DNA from 2 places in the Paenibacillus sp. J14 genome. Region 1 is predicted to be linked to the other one. Evidence: riboswitches for the same ligand, from Rfam matches in the RefSeq annotation. Region 1 holds a riboswitch; the other holds the start of a gene.
What was found. A riboswitch is a leader RNA that binds a small molecule or an ion and turns the genes downstream of it on or off. The one in region 1 is predicted to bind cyclic di-AMP.
Positions count from the first base shown of each region.

Region 1 (4,215 bases):
CAGCTCGAGAACGAAGTTAAGGTCGCATTAGCCGAGGCCATGAAAACGGGCGATCCTGCCGGTGAACTTGCTCAAAAGGCTGCTGATTTGCACAAGCAGTGGTTGACGTTCTACTGGAACGAGTACAGCAAGGAAGCCCATGCCGGGCTGGCGCAGATGTACGTCGATGATGAGCGCTTTAAAGCTTATTACGACAAGGATCAGCCTGGAGCGGCCGAGTTCCTGCGGGATGCGATTCAAATCTATACCGGGATGAAGAAATAGTAGTATTGAGAAGAACTCCGCGACGGGATGCCGCGGAGTTCTTTTTACGCGAGGGGCGTGAATTGAAATGGCTCTAGAATTTTCTGGCGTTAGGCTAAGCCTAAATTCATCGGTGAATCAATTGCGGCTTAAACCCAGTTTCCGTTGCGGAATACCGGCTCAATCGTTCCATCCGCGAGCTCTCCATCAATGTTGAGCTCTGCGGAGCCGATCATAAAATCCACGTGCGTTAGACTGACGTTGGCACCTCTGGCGAGCAGTTCTTCTTTGCTTAGCTGAGCGCCGTTTTCGATATTCACCGGATACGCGCTGCCCAAGGCGAAATGGCACGATGCGTTCTCGTCGATCCCGGTGTTATAGAAGATTCGGTTTAGTTTGGAGATAGGCGAATCATGCGGTACCAGAGCGATTTCGCCAAGGTGCTGGGCTCCTTCGTCGGTTTGAAGCAGATTCTCCAAATGCTCCCGTCCGGATTTGGCGTCGAAGCTTACGACTTTACCGTCTTTGAAGGTCAGCGTAAGGCCTTCCACAAGCTGGCCGTTCAAATTCAGCGGCATCGTGCTGGTGACGGTCCCGTTCACACCGGTACGGTGCGGCATGGAGTAGATTTCTTCCGTTGGCATATTGGCGACAAAATAGTTCCCTGCCGCATTGTAATCACCTCCGCCAAGCCATAGATGGCCTTCAGGCAACTCGACGTGGAGATCGGTGCCCGGCGCGCGGTAGTGCAGTTTTTTGTAACGTTTGGCATTCATATGCTCTTGCCGTTCTTTTAACTGTTGGATATGCGCGTGCCAGGCCGCGATCGGATCCTCGCGGTCAACGCGATTCATTTTGAATACGGCTTCCCACATTGCCGTAATCCGCTGTTCTTCGGGTAAATCGGCAAACACTTTGTCGGCCCAAGCCTTCGTTGGGGCTTTGATCAGCGACCAAGTGATCCGGTTGTTGCGCGTTTGGGCGGAATGCTTCTCCCGCGCTTTTGCTGCTGCTTTGACTGCGGTAGACACCTTGGAAGAAGGGATGCCGCGGAACAACTCCGGATCGGGTACTTTAATCCGAAGGATCGCACCGCCTTCCTCACCGAACTGTTCCGCCATATCAGCGAGCCACTGCGGGTAGTAGGCCAAGGATTCGTCCGTTGCATGCTCATAACGAATGCGGGTAATTTGCTCGTCCTCCCAATCGACGTGGACGTATCTGGCTCCGGCATCGTAGGCTTTAGCCACCAGCAGGCGGGTGAAATCCACCGTTTCCAGCGGTGCCGTCAGCATCAGGTTTTGACCGGGTTGGATGTTGACGCCAACGCGGATGACCAATTCGGCGTATTTTTCGAGAAGAACCTCAAAAGCTTCCATCATGTATTCCTCCAATAGGTTCAATAATATTCGTATTTCCGGAATTGCAAACAAGACTTATTGTAGCATGGAACTAGCGGAGAGAGAAAAAGTTAGTGATGGGAAGCGCATAGGTTCTATTGGATATGCCATAAATCGTGCATGATTTGAGCTGTATTTTCACATCCTAATCTCATCATTGCTCGAGGAGGAACTGAACATGGAAAATCCATTTTCCAGCTTACAATCCCAAAATCCAATTTCACTTGCACAACAATCGGTCAAAAAAGCGCATCGCGCGGTGACCCAAGCTCAATCGCATCCTCGTGAAGAAACGTTGGAGGGGGCACGTAACGCGATCGAAAAAGCGGAAAACGCCATCTCCCAGGCCGAAGGCCGGATGAATCCGGAACCGATCGAACGGGCCAAAGAAGACTTGGCCGAGGATCAAGCTGCATTGGCAGAAGTGGAAAACCAACTGGAATCATAATGAAGCCTGGGGGCGGGGATCCATCCAGAGATTTGGGTTGAATCTTCCATCCTTCATATGATGAATTAACAGTTTAAATGTTAAAATTACAGATAATGGGTTGACATTGACTGGAATAGCCTTTACTATAGACACACGCTTAGTTTCCAGTTCATTACTGGAAAGCGGGGGAACCATTTTTTGGGGCGAATCATTCTTTAACGATTGTAGGGTACCATCTTACCCGAGTCCGTCAGCTAACCTCGTCAGCAGTGGATGGGTCTAGTTTCAATTAACTTCACGAAAACTTCCATGGCCCTTATTAAGGGCCATTTTATATTTTTTTGTGTGGACCCCTGCTGGCGGAGCTATGCTTTCCCCCAAGCGAGGGGTCTCTTTTTATTTACCCCGACATGAAGAAGAAAGGAGGGGGGCTGGGCTTCGGAATTGAACTTGATTCAAAACCTACTAAACCGATGCAAAAAATAGGAAAGAAAGGCTGTGAGGATGGTTGAGGAAAGTGTCATGGTTGTTGATTTCATTGCTAGTAGCGGTATCGTTAACTGCCTGCAACTCAGGGCAGAACGCTGATTCAAGAAATGAGTCGGATTCTAAGGCAGAAGGGACGCTGGCGAAGGCAATTCAAAACGGGTCTATAACGGTTGGGTTCGCTAATGAGAAGCCTTATGCCTACAAAGATGCTAACGGAGAACTCACCGGTGAAGCGGTGGAGATCGCACGAGTAATTCTCCAAAGGCTGGGCATTCACGAGATGAAGGGGGAGTTGACGGAATTCGGTTCCTTAATTGCCGGTTTGCAGGCGAACCGATTTGATCTGATTACCGCTGGAATGTTCGTTAACCCGGAACGGTGTGAAGCCGTGTTGTTTGCCAACCCGGAGTATAGCATAGGTGAAGCGATTGCCGTCAAAAAGGGGAATCCTCTCGGCCTCGGCAGCTATGAAGATATCGCTAATAACGAAAAAGCACGGGTTGCCGTAATGACTGGTGCAGTCGAAATCGGTTATTTGCAGAAATCCGGTGTACCGGATGAACGTATCATTCAAGTTCCAGATCAGGCGTCGGCCATTAGCGCGCTTCAATCTGGACGTGTCGAAGCGATCACGATGACGGGACCTTCCTTGCAGGCCATGCTTGAATCTGCGGGGGATCAAGACATCGAAAGAGTAAGCGAGTTTACGCAACCGGTGATTGACGGTCAAAGTGTTCGCGGTTACGGGGCAACGGCGTTCCGTTTGGCGGATAAGGAATTTCAAGAGGCTTATAACGCGGAACTGGCCAAGATGAAGGAATCGGGCGAGCTCTTGGAAATCTTGCAACAATTCGGATTCACAGAGCAGGAACTGCCCGGAGACATGACAGCAGCCGAGCTTTGCGGAGGATAATATGCCAGAATCCTGGATTGATTTTATCCCCACTCTACTAGAAGGAGCCAAAATTACTGTTACCGTCGCTATCTTGGCAACACTTCTAGCGGTTGTAACAGCCTTCGCCTCAGGATTGATGAGTTTATCCCGGTTGCGCCTTATTCGCTGGATCTCTTCAATATACGTCGAGGTGTTCCGTGGGACGTCCTTGCTCGTGCAGTTGTTTTGGTTGTATTTTGCGTTGCCCTTTGCGGGGATTGAACTTCCCAAGTTACTTGCGGCCGTGTTGGCGGTAGGATTAAACTTTGGAGCTTATGGATCCGAGGTTGTACGCAGCGCGATCTTGGCCGTGCCGAAAGGGCAATGGGAAGCGGCGATCGCCTTAAATATGACGCCGTGGCAGCGAATGAGCTATATCATTTTGCCTCAAGCCGCCTTAAGAATGCTTCCTCCGTTTGGCAATTTGCTTGTTGAATTGATTAAATCCACATCTCTCGTCTACTTCATCACCATGGCGGATCTCACATACCAAGCGATGGTTCTGCGGAACAACTACATTTCCTGGACTTCAGAGATTTTGCTCTTGCTCTTGCTGATGTATTTAGTGATGACGTCGCTTGTCTCTTTCGGCATCCGGGTGTGGGAGCGTAAATGGTCCGAAGGGAGGATGTAACCGATGTGGGATTGGAATTACGCTTTGGAAATCCTTCCGGAACTTCTCATCGCGCTGAGGATGACGGTTATTGCTACATTGTTGG
Region 1 is NZ_JADQ01000023.1:59,822-64,036, forward strand. Features, by position in the region: gene M891_RS0111000 (MerR family transcriptional regulator) at 1-264, shown strand, start outside; gene M891_RS0111005 (aminopeptidase) at 393-1,622, opposite strand; gene M891_RS0111010 (hypothetical protein) at 1,822-2,091, shown strand; cyclic di-AMP (ydaO/yuaA leader) riboswitch at 2,218-2,357, shown strand; gene ehuB (ectoine/hydroxyectoine ABC transporter substrate-binding protein EhuB) at 2,582-3,475, shown strand; gene ehuC (ectoine/hydroxyectoine ABC transporter permease subunit EhuC) at 3,477-4,130, shown strand; gene ehuD (ectoine/hydroxyectoine ABC transporter permease subunit EhuD) at 4,134-4,215, shown strand, end outside.

Region 2 (4,215 bases), on a different contig from region 1:
TCTGATTATCGTGAGGAGTTTCTGCCCCACGCCAAGCCGCTGGTCATGGAAGCGCTCGGTCGGCTCCGCGATAGGCATGGCATTGTGGTGATCGAGGGGGCTGGAAGCCCAGCGGAGATCAACCTGAAGCAACGGGATATCGTTAACATGAACTTGGCCGAATGGGCGGATGCTCCCGTGATTTTGGTGGGGGATATCGACCGTGGCGGGGTGTTTGCCTTTCTTGTTGGTACCCTGGAGCTGCTTGAACCGCACGAACGCGCTCGCGTAAAAGGGTTCATTATCAATAAGTTTCGCGGCGATCTGTCTCTGCTGCAGCCTGGCCTGGATTGGCTGGAGCAGCGGACCGGAATCCCCGTACTTGGAGTTCTCCCCTACCTAAATAATCTGGAGATCGAAGCGGAGGATTCCGTTGTCCTGGATACCTATCCAGCTCGTTCAGCGCCATCCGCAACGCAGGAGCTGGATATCGCCGTTATCCGTTATCCGCATATTTCTAACTTCACGGATTTTGACCCGTTGGCAGCCGAACCGGACGTATCGTTACGTTATGTAAGCAAGCTGTCAGAACTTGGACATCCCGATGTGGTGATTTTGCCGGGGACCAAGGATACGATCAGCGATCTGGAATTTTTGCGCGGGCAAGGGCTGGCAGGGGCAGTTTGCAACCTGATCGATGAGGGGACGCACACCCAGCTGGTCGGAATTTGCGGCGGATATCAAATGCTGGGCGAACAACTGCATGACCCTGAAGGCGTAGAGTCCAATGAACCGAGGTCGGCATTGGGTCTGGGCCTGCTCCCCTTGGCTACAACCTTTCTCCCAGGTAAAAAAACGGTGCGCGTGCACGGATATACGTGCGAGGACCATCCGATCGCATTGCATCCTCAGAACCAGGAGCTGCCGATCTCAGGCTATGAGATTCATGCCGGATCAACCCAGCAGTTGCGGGACACTCGTCCCTTATTTATGCTTCGGGTCAATGAGGAGCCAGTACAAGGGTCAGGGACAGCCCCGGAGTTAGAACAGGCTGAGACGCAAACACATCCGGAAGGCGCAGCCCGCGCCGATGGCAGGGTGTTTGGGACGTATCTGCACGGAGTGTTCCATAATGATGCCTGGCGACGTGCTTGGCTGGACGGACTGCGTACGAGCAAAGGGCTGGAACCTTTGAACGTCACCTTTGTTTCTTCCTCACGGAAGGAGGAAGCCTTCGATCGGTTAGCGGAGCAGGTTCGCAGGCATTTGCGCATGAATCTCATTTACGACATTATTGGGATCCAAGGTAAGCTTTGACAAATTGGGTAAGGATAAGGTAGGATAAAAGTACGCTTAATTTTCGATGGGTAAAGTCGAAAAGCGGGGGAACCAATCTTTTGGGGCGAATCGTTGCAAGTTTAACGTAGGGAACCATCTTCCCGAGCCCGTCAGCTAACCTCGTTTGCAGTGGATGGGTCATTTTTAATATTATTTCAGTCATCATTTAATGACCCTGTTCTTTGAAGCGGGGTCTTTTTGCGTTCTGCAAGACCTTTGACCCGAGCATTCGGCGGAGTACTCGCATTCACTGCAAGTTTCGAGCTTCTTCTTTACGCATCGTACTAATAAAGGAGGAGAGGATTTATGGCTAGTCCGAAGTACATCACCGATATTGCCAAGGTGAGCCAGTTGTCCGAGCAGGAGCGGCAGGACTTGAAACCGATTACCGACAAATTTGTTTTTCGGGTGAACGACTACTATTTGAGTTTGATCGACTGGAATGATCCGGAGGACCCGATCCGCAAGTTGGTGATCCCCAATACGGGAGAACTGAAGGAATATGGGCGCTGGGACGCTTCTGACGAAGCGGCGAACTACGTGGTGCCTGGCTGCCAGCACAAATATCGAACGACCGCGCTGCTGATTGTGTCCGAGGTTTGCGGCTCCTATTGCCGATACTGCTTCCGTAAACGGTTATTCCGCAACGATGTGAAGGAAGCGATGGCGGATGTCACACCTGGCATTGAGTACATCGCACAGCATCCGGAGATTAATAACGTCCTGTTAACCGGCGGTGACAGCTTGATCTTAGCGACCAGAAAGCTGCGTTCGATTCTCGAGCGGCTAAGAGCTATTGAGCATGTAAAAATCATCCGCCTCGGTTCCAAAATTCCTGTGTTTAATCCTATGCGTATTTATGAAGATCCGGAGTTGCTGGATCTGATTCGGGAGTTCTCCACCGTTGATCAACGGATTTATGTTATGGCGCATATCAATCATCCGCGCGAAATTACCCCTGAGGCCAAAAGAGGGTTCCAGGCGCTGCACGACGCCGGGGCTATCGTGGTCAATCAAACGCCGATTCTCAAAGGCATCAACGATGATGCGGCCGTGCTTGGTGAATTGCTAGATCGCTTATCTTGGGCTGGCGTCACTCCGTACTATTTCTTTATTAATCGTCCCGTAGCCGGAAATGCTGACTTTGTCATCCCATTGAAACGAGCGTATGAGCTAGTAGAGGAAGCGAAAGCCCGTACTTCAGGGCTTGGAAAGCGCGTGCGATTATCGATGAGTCATTCTTCAGGAAAAATCGAAATCCTGGCTATCGAAAACGGGCAGGCCTATCTCAAGTATCATCAGTCCCGGGACGGTGAATACGGCAAGTTTATGATTTTGCCTTGCCCGGATGATGCGACCTGGTTTGACGATTTGCCAGGCAGTGAAGCGTACTGGAAGAAGCCGGAAAAGAAGCTGGATTCGAAGGCGGATACGCAATCGGATCAGACAACAGAAGATGCGGCTTCTGCAAGCCCAGTGACGATTTAAGGGATAAAACAAAACGTACCCTTTCCGTTTCCCCGATCAGGGGAACGTGAAGGGTACGTTTTATTTTTAGAGTCAGATCCGGAATTTTGCAATCGATTCCTGCAACGACAACGCCTGCTCATACAGTGAGCGAACTGTACGCGCGTGCGCTTCCATTTCGTCCAGCTGTTGCTGCGAGTAGCTGCTGATTTGCTCCATGTTCTCCAGCGATTTGGCGGTAATATTGGCCGATTCCTCTACCGATGCGGTGACTTCCTCGGTACCGGCAGATACCTCTTGGGTGGAGGCTGAAACCGATTGAATCGTCAAGTTCACGTTCTGAATCAGCTTCGTTAATTGTTCAAACGCTTGACCCGCTTGCTTCACCCGTTCGGTTCCGGAGACGATTTCCTCGCTGGCCCGCTGCATGGCGTTGACCGAATTTTCCGATTCTTCTCGGATACTGAGCAGGTTCTCGCCGATTTCCTCCATCGCTCGGCGGGACTGTTCAGCCAGCTTACGAACTTCCTCGGCCACGACAGCAAAGCCTTTGCCGTGTTCGCCGGCACGTGCAGCTTCAATCGCCGCGTTCAGCGCCAAAATATTAATTTGCTTCGTAATTTCTGTAATGGTACCTACCACGTTCGAAATGGACTCGGAACGATCATTCAGCGTGCGGATATGCTCCAACGTGCGATTAGCCGCATCTTCGACATGCTGCATTTGCGTAACCGCTGTTTGCGCCAAATGATTTCCGGCGTCAGCCTCCTCTGCAGCTTGTCCAATCCGTTCCGTGACTTCGGCAGACGAAGACGCAATATGCTGTACACCTTGCGAAATTTCTTCCATCGCACGGGCGTTTTCGGCTGCTGCGGAAGCAATCGTCATGCTGCCCGCTTCGATTTCCTTCGTAGCTGCATTGGAACGGGCAATCAAATCTTCAAACGTTGTCACCGATCGGGATAAGTTCTCAGATCCGTCTACGACCACTTGGGACGTTTGCATCACTGCAGCGAACATGTTTTTGAGCTGAAGCGTCATCGTTTGGAAGCTTCCGGCGAGTTGGGCAATTTCGTCATGTCCTTTCACTTCGATGGTATGACGGAAGTCTCCGCCAGCCATTTGCTCCGTGACCTTCACCAGCTTGCGAATTGGCTTCGTGATTCGCGTACTTGCAAAATACGCTGCGGCCATGCCCACCACAATGACAAGTAAGGTGATGCCGATACAGATGTATAAAATTTGGTCTTTCTTCTTATCGATGAAGGTAGCGTCAAGGCCCACGGCGAGCATCGCTTTGCTGCCGGGAATCGCGATGAAAGCTGTTTTGTGCGAGCCGAATTTGTCGGTATACAACTCACTGATTTGTACCCCGCCATTGGCCGCAGCGGTCATGGCCGGCTGAAGCTCCAGCTTGTCGCCGGGGGTCAT
Region 2 is NZ_JADQ01000017.1:52,570-56,784, reverse strand. Features, by position in the region: gene M891_RS0108690 (cobyric acid synthase) at 1-1,296, shown strand, start outside; cyclic di-AMP (ydaO/yuaA leader) riboswitch at 1,320-1,461, shown strand; gene M891_RS0108685 (KamA family radical SAM protein) at 1,624-2,805, shown strand; gene M891_RS0108680 (methyl-accepting chemotaxis protein) at 2,878-4,215, opposite strand, start outside.
Region 2: another riboswitch for cyclic di-AMP. It lies ahead of M891_RS0108685 (KamA family radical SAM protein); the one in region 1 lies ahead of ehuB (ectoine/hydroxyectoine ABC transporter substrate-binding protein EhuB).